DNA from 2 places in the Serratia sp. DFXYC6 genome. Region 2 is predicted to be linked to the other one. Evidence: predicted binding sites of a transcription regulator. Region 2 holds the regulator's gene; the other holds the start of a gene.
The links. The regulator LexA, encoded in region 2, represses DNA repair genes until DNA is damaged. The targets are predictions, from matches to a motif close to TNCTGTATGTACATACAGNA.
Positions count from the first base shown of each region.

Region 1: uvrB (excinuclease ABC subunit UvrB) is a predicted target of LexA. The motif match lies at 977-996, and genes of this name have one in related genera.

Region 1 is NZ_JBXUNV010000001.1:2,690,537-2,693,956, reverse strand. It holds gene AC2CGQ_RS13205 (hypothetical protein) at 451-573, shown strand; gene uvrB (excinuclease ABC subunit UvrB) at 1,105-3,117, shown strand; gene AC2CGQ_RS13195 (VF530 family protein) at 3,218-3,420, shown strand, end outside.
Region 2 is NZ_JBXUNV010000002.1:561,576-564,995, forward strand. It holds gene AC2CGQ_RS16105 (CsbD family protein) at 1-179, opposite strand, end outside; gene dinF (MATE family efflux transporter DinF) at 495-1,832, opposite strand; gene lexA (transcriptional repressor LexA) at 1,936-2,544, opposite strand; gene AC2CGQ_RS16120 (diacylglycerol kinase) at 2,647-3,015, opposite strand; gene plsB (glycerol-3-phosphate 1-O-acyltransferase PlsB) at 3,164-3,420, shown strand, end outside.

The sequences.
Region 1 (3,420 bases), on a different contig from region 2:
CATTCTCCTCATAGACGCTCGTTTCACTCGTTGGCGGGGGACAGCAAAGGCCGCATGCGCGGCGAATTTCCCGAGTGTGGCAATGTCTGGAACAAGATGCCGTCCGTCCGATGAGCCAGAGCAAGGTCTGCGGTGGACGGAATGACAGTCAATATGTCGTTAAAAACGACGCTTGTGACGACTTGGTGTCGTTCTTGCGCTTTTACTGGCGATAGCACCGCGAGGGGTACACGCTGCGGCTGGCAGCGCATCACGCCGCCGCACCGCATTGATACGCAGGAAGATAAAGCAACTCCCAGGCCAATTTTGTCGCCGGGTGAAAACGGGAGGTTGTTATCGCCTTGTTAACCGCTAATCAGGCCTGACGCGCTCTGCCGCGGCGGCCTGAAAATACGCCGGGAAGTTAACCCGGACGTTTTTTGCACTCTTGTGGTGCTCTGCGGTGAGGGCATGGTGCAAGGCATTGCGCCGCCGTCAAGCGCGATCCGCGAGAAAGGGGGCAATGCGATTTTAGCAATGGGGATTTTTAGTATTAATCGGCATAAACAAAGCGATATTTTTATGAAAAAATAACTAAAAAAGCCATTTTGGCGAGTGTAAAGGGCGAAAAGCTTTCTTTCTGTAACTCCCGCCCCGGGCGGGGCGGTGAGAGTTATCCACTATTCCTGTGGATAACCTTGTGCATTAGATTTAGAAAAACGCTGTAAAGCGAGAGCGGACGCGGGTTCTGTTCGCTTTGCCCGCATTCTCGTCTTTTTATTAAAAATGTTATATATCAATAGATTAATTAAAATCAAGACACAGGGGTATTGATCAGGTCTCTATGTATGATTTTTCGACGCGGTGCTATCAATAAGTTAATTTTCGGCAAGTTCTGGGGATAAATCTGTTATTGACAATAAAAATGTCACCCGGCTGTAACCTCACGGTGCAACGGCATCGCCGCCGTGCCGGGCGCAGCGACGAATCCGCTTGAAGCTGGTTTTATATCCAGTATCATGGGCACTGGCGCAAATCGCCGACACTTTCCATAATTAGGGGCCATGTCCGGCGCAGAGCCGGCTGGCCGCCTGAGCGCGCGCATCTCCACAGGGTAGCCGAGCAATGAGTAAACTTTTCAAACTGCATTCCGAGTTCAAACCGGCCGGCGATCAGCCGGAAGCCATCCGCAAGCTGGAAGAGGGGCTGGAAGACGGCCTGGCGCACCAGACGCTGCTGGGGGTCACCGGTTCGGGCAAGACATTCACCATCGCCAACGTGATAGCCGATCTGAATCGGCCGACCATGGTGCTGGCGCCGAACAAGACGCTGGCGGCGCAGCTGTACGGCGAGATGAAAGCGTTTTTCCCGGAGAATGCGGTGGAATACTTCGTCTCCTACTACGACTACTACCAGCCGGAAGCCTACGTGCCCAGCTCCGACACCTTCATTGAAAAAGACGCTTCGGTGAACGAGCACATCGAGCAGATGCGTCTTTCCGCCACCAAGGCGTTGCTGGAGCGGCGCGACGTGGTGGTGGTGGCGTCGGTATCGGCGATCTACGGCCTGGGCGATCCGGATCTTTACCTGAAGATGATGCTGCACCTGACCCAGGGGATGATCATCGATCAGCGCTCCATTTTGCGCCGCCTGGCGGAGCTGCAGTATTCCCGCAACGATCAGGCTTTCCAGCGCGCCACCTTCCGCGTGCGCGGCGAGGTGATCGACATCTTCCCGGCGGAATCGGACGAGCTGGCGCTGCGCGTCGAGCTGTTCGACGAAGAAGTGGAACGGCTGTCGCTGTTCGATCCGCTGACCGGGCAGATTGAGCAGGTGGTGCCGCGTTTTACCATTTACCCGAAGTCGCACTATGTGACGCCGCGCGAGCGGATCATGCAAGCGATGGAAGAGATCAAGGTCGATCTGGCGGACCGCCGCAAGGTGCTGTTGGCCAACAACAAGCTGCTGGAAGAGCAACGCCTGACGCAGCGCACCCAGTTCGATCTGGAGATGATGAACGAGCTGGGCTACTGCTCGGGCATCGAAAACTACTCGCGCTACCTTTCCGGGCGTGCCGAGGGCGAGCCGCCGCCGACGCTGTTCGACTACCTGCCGGCGGACGGCCTGCTGGTGGTCGACGAATCCCACGTCACCATTCCGCAGATCGGCGCGATGTTCAAAGGCGACCGCGCGCGCAAGGAAACGCTGGTGGAGTACGGCTTCCGTCTGCCGTCGGCGCTGGACAACCGCCCGCTGCGCTTCGAGGAGTTCGAGGCGCTGGCGCCGCAGACCATCTATGTTTCCGCCACGCCGGGCAAATATGAGCTGGAGAAATCCGGCGGCGATCTGATCGATCAGGTGGTGAGGCCAACCGGGCTGCTGGATCCGATCGTGGAAGTGCGGCCGGTCGCTACTCAGGTGGACGATCTGCTCTCCGAGATCCGCAAGCGCGCGGCGATCAACGAGCGCGTGCTGGTGACCACCCTGACCAAACGCATGGCGGAAGACCTGACCGAATACCTGGAAGAGCATGGCGAGCGCGTGCGCTACCTGCACTCGGATATCGATACCGTGGAGCGGGTCGAAATCATCCGTGACCTGCGTCTGGGCGAGTTTGACGTGCTGGTGGGCATCAACCTGCTGCGTGAGGGCCTCGACATGCCTGAGGTGTCGCTGGTGGCGATTCTGGACGCCGACAAGGAAGGCTTCCTGCGTTCCGAGCGTTCACTGATCCAGACCATCGGCCGCGCGGCGCGTAACCTGAACGGCAAGGCGATCCTGTATGGCGATCGCATCACCGATTCGATGGCCAAGGCGATCGGTGAAACCGAGCGGCGCCGCGCCAAGCAGCAGGCCTATAACGAAGCCAACGGCATCGTGCCGCAGGGGCTGAACAAGAAGATCGGCGATATTCTGCAGATCGGCCAGCCGGTCAACCGCGCCAAGGGGAAAGGCAGGAGCAAGGCGGCGGACGGTGGCGCTCAGTTGCAGAACCTCACGCCGAAAGCGCTGGATCAGAAAATCCGCGATCTGGAGGCGCAGATGTACACCCATGCGCAGAACCTGGAGTTCGAGCAGGCGGCTGCGCTGCGCGACGAAATCCACCAGCTGCGCGAGCAGTTCATCGCGATTTCCTGACCGTTGGACGGCGCCCGCGCTGTGGGCGTCAAAATTCCTTGTCGGCCGCGTCAAAGCTGTTATGGTGTGCGGCCCGATTTGACCACGAAGAGTACCGAACATGAGCCAACACCAGTCTAAAGACCCGCTGCACGGCGTGACGCTGGAGCAACTGCTGAATAAACTGGTGGATCACTACGGTTGGTCCGAACTGGGCGCGCGCATTCGCATCAACTGTTTCCGCAGCGATCCGAGCATCAAGTCCAGTCTGAAGTTTTTGCGTCGCACGCCCTGGGCGCGCAAAGAGGTGGAAGATCTGTATAT
Region 2 (3,420 bases):
GCCTTCACCTCTTTTTCGGCCGCCTCTTTCTGGTAACCGTAGCGCTCCTGAATTTTGCCGACCAGCTGTTCGCGTTTCCCTTCGATGACCGTCAGATCGTCATCGGTCAGCTTGCCCCATTTCTCTTTCACTTTGCCTTTCAGCTGCTTCCAGTTACCGTCGGCTTGATCTTTATTCATAGTCTCTCCGTTAACCTGTGGTGAATCAGTGATCCCTGTCGCCGGCCGGGGTTAACCAGAAATTTTTCTGGCTGATGCTCCCTCCACCTTAAGAAGCACCGCTCCCCTTCATTTACCAGCCACATGATTCATTCTAGTTAAACATGGAAATAAAAAAGCCAAAACACAGGATAAAAAACCATTAACAAACAAGATAAAAACAAAAAACGCTAACAAACAACGAACTAACGCGAACAGACCAAGGCTGAAAACATGTAAGCAAACATGATCAAAATCATAAGAAAAACTAACCATTAACCCAACAAGACGTCCGGTTTAATGGGCAGTAAACCAGCTGCCGCGCACCTGGTGACGGTGCCAAATCCAGCCCAACGCCAGGCCGCGCAGCGCCAGAAACACCGCCAGCGCCAGCCAAAGCCCGTGGTTGCCAAGCAGCGGCACGCTGAGCAGCGCAATACCATATCCCGCCGCGGCCACCGCCATGCTGTTGCGCATCTCGGCGCCGCGCGTGGCGCCGATAAACATGCCGTCCAGCAAATAGCACCACACCCCAACCAGCGGCAGAATGACCTGCCAGGGTAAATAATGGGCGGCCAACGCACGCAGTTCCGGCAAAGAGGTCAAGGCTGCCACGATCTGCTGGCCGGTAACGGCATACGCCAGGCCGAAGGCCAACGCGACCAGCCCTGCCTGCCTGCAGGCCGCATGCCACACTTTGCGCAGTTGGCTGTCGTCCCGGGCGCCGTAGGCGTGGCCCGAATGAGCCTCCACCGCATAAGCGAAACCGTCGAGCGCATAGGCGGTGAACGTCAGCAGATTCATCAATACCGCATTGACCGCCACCACCTCGCTTCCCAGGCGAGCGCCGAAAATGGTCAACGACGCAAAGCACAGTTGCAGCAACAATGAGCGCAGCATGATGTCGCGGTTGAGCGCCAGCAGGCGACGCAGATCGCCACGCCAGGCCTGGCGCAGCATCTGCAGGGTAATACCGCGCAGGCGCATCACCCGCCACGCCAACCACAGGCCGAGCAGCAGCGTAGCGTATTCGGCGATGGCGGTTGCCGCCGCCGCCCCCCGCACATTCCAGCCCAGGCCCATCACCAGCCAGATATCCAGCACGATGTTCAGCAGGTTGCCGACGATCAGCAGGATCACCGGCGCCCGCACGTACTGTACGCCAAGCAGCCAGCCCAGCAGCACCAGGTTGGCCAGCGCCGCCGGGGCGCTTAACCAGCGGATCTCAAGAAAACGCCGCGCCTGTTCCAGCACGTCGGCATCGCCGCCGACGATCCGCAGCGCCAGTTCGATCAGCGGATAGCGCAGCAGGACGATCGCCACCCCGGCCAACAGCGCCAGCAGCAGCGGTTGCATAAAGGCGCGCGCCAGCGCCTGGGGGTTCTGCGCCCCCAGCGCTTGCGCCGCCAGGCCGGTAGTGCTCATGCGCAGGAACAGCAGCAGCATGAACAGGAAGCTGGTCGCCACCGCACCGATCGCCACGCCCCCCAGATAAATGGGGCTGTCGAGGTGGCCGATCACCGCGGTGTCCACCAACCCGAGCAGCGGCACGGTAATATTGGAGAAGATCATCGGCAGGGCGAGGCGCCACAGGGCTTTATCGGTGTCGCTGGTGAAAGCGGAAATCAGGCGCATGATGGGATGTTCCTGTGACTGAGTGACAAAGGGCGAAGTCAGAAACAAAAACGCCCCAAAACAGGGGCGATTGATACAGGGAGCGGCGGTGATGGCGCGGCGATTAAATCCAGTCGCCGTTGCGGATCACGCCGACCGCCAGCCCTTCGATAGTGAAATTCTGCTGACGCAGATCGACCACGATCGGTTGGAATTCGTTGTTCTCCGGCAGCAGTTCAACCACGTTGCCGTGCTTTTTCAAGCGCTTGACCGTCACTTCGTCTTCGATCCGCGCGACCACGACCTGGCCGTTGCGCACGTCTTGCGTTTTGTGCACCGCCAGCAGATCGCCGTCCAGAATGCCAATGTCGCGCATTGACATGCCGTTCACCCGCAGCAGGAAATCGGCGCTCGGTTTAAACAGGGAAGGATCCACCTGGTAGTGCCCTTCGATGTGCTGCTGCGCCAGCAGCGGCTCGCCGGCGGCGACGCGGCCGATCAGCGGCAGCCCTTCTTCTTCTTCCATCAGCAGACGGATACCGCGCGAGGCACCGGAGACGATTTCGATCACGCCTTTGCGTGCCAGCGCCTTCAGGTGCTCTTCGGCGGCGTTAGGCGAACGGAACCCCAGACGCATCGCGATCTCGGCACGCGTTGGCGGCATGCCCGTTTGCGAAATGTGCTCGCGAATCAGATCGTAGACCTCTTGCTGTCTGGTAGTTAGTGCTTTCATTCCGCCCCCTGTTTGTTTATACAGTCTTGCTGTGAGTATATACAGGTAAGCGCGGATTGGGAACCGAAGAATAAATAAAAATCAGTCAGTAGGCGCTTTTCGTCAGCCGAAATGCTGCCATAAGACCGTGCCCCAAACGAACAGCGCCAGCACGATCGCCAGCGACACCGCCGCCGATCCCATGTCCTTGGCCCGCCCGGACAGCTCGTGATGTTCGCTGCCGATGCGATCCACCACCGCCTCGATCGCGCTGTTCAGGATCTCGACGATCATCACCAGCGCTACCGATCCGATCAATAAAATGCGCGCTATCGCACCCACATCCAGCCAGACAGCCAGTATGATAGCCAGAAGGGTGACCACCAGTTCCTGGCGGAAAGCCGCTTCGTGCTGCCAGGCGGCGGATAGCCCTTTATAAGAATAGCCGACTGCCTTGATGATGCGGGTCAGTCCGGTTGCTTGGTTTGCCATGTTTTCGTGCCTTTCTCAGAGGTCGGTCATAATAAAAAGAGTCTAGAACAGTCCGCGCTGACGGCTCTCGGTTTTCGAACACCACAGATCTGCTACCCGGTTTCTGGTATGCTTGCGGCGCATTGCTAACAAGAGGCTTCACGTTGTTATGTCAGGTTGGCGTAAAATTTATTATAAAATATTGAATTTACCACTTAAATTGTTGGTAAGAAGTAAGGTCATCCCTTCAGATCCGGTTACCGAGCTAGGGTTGGATCCCTCACGGCCGATTTTGTATGTTTTACCTTACAATTCCAAGGCGGATTTGCTGACGCTGCGCACCCAGTGCCTGGCGCAGGATCTGCCCGATCCGCTCAACTCGCTGGAGATCGACGGCACCGTGCTGCCGAGCTACGTGTTCATTCA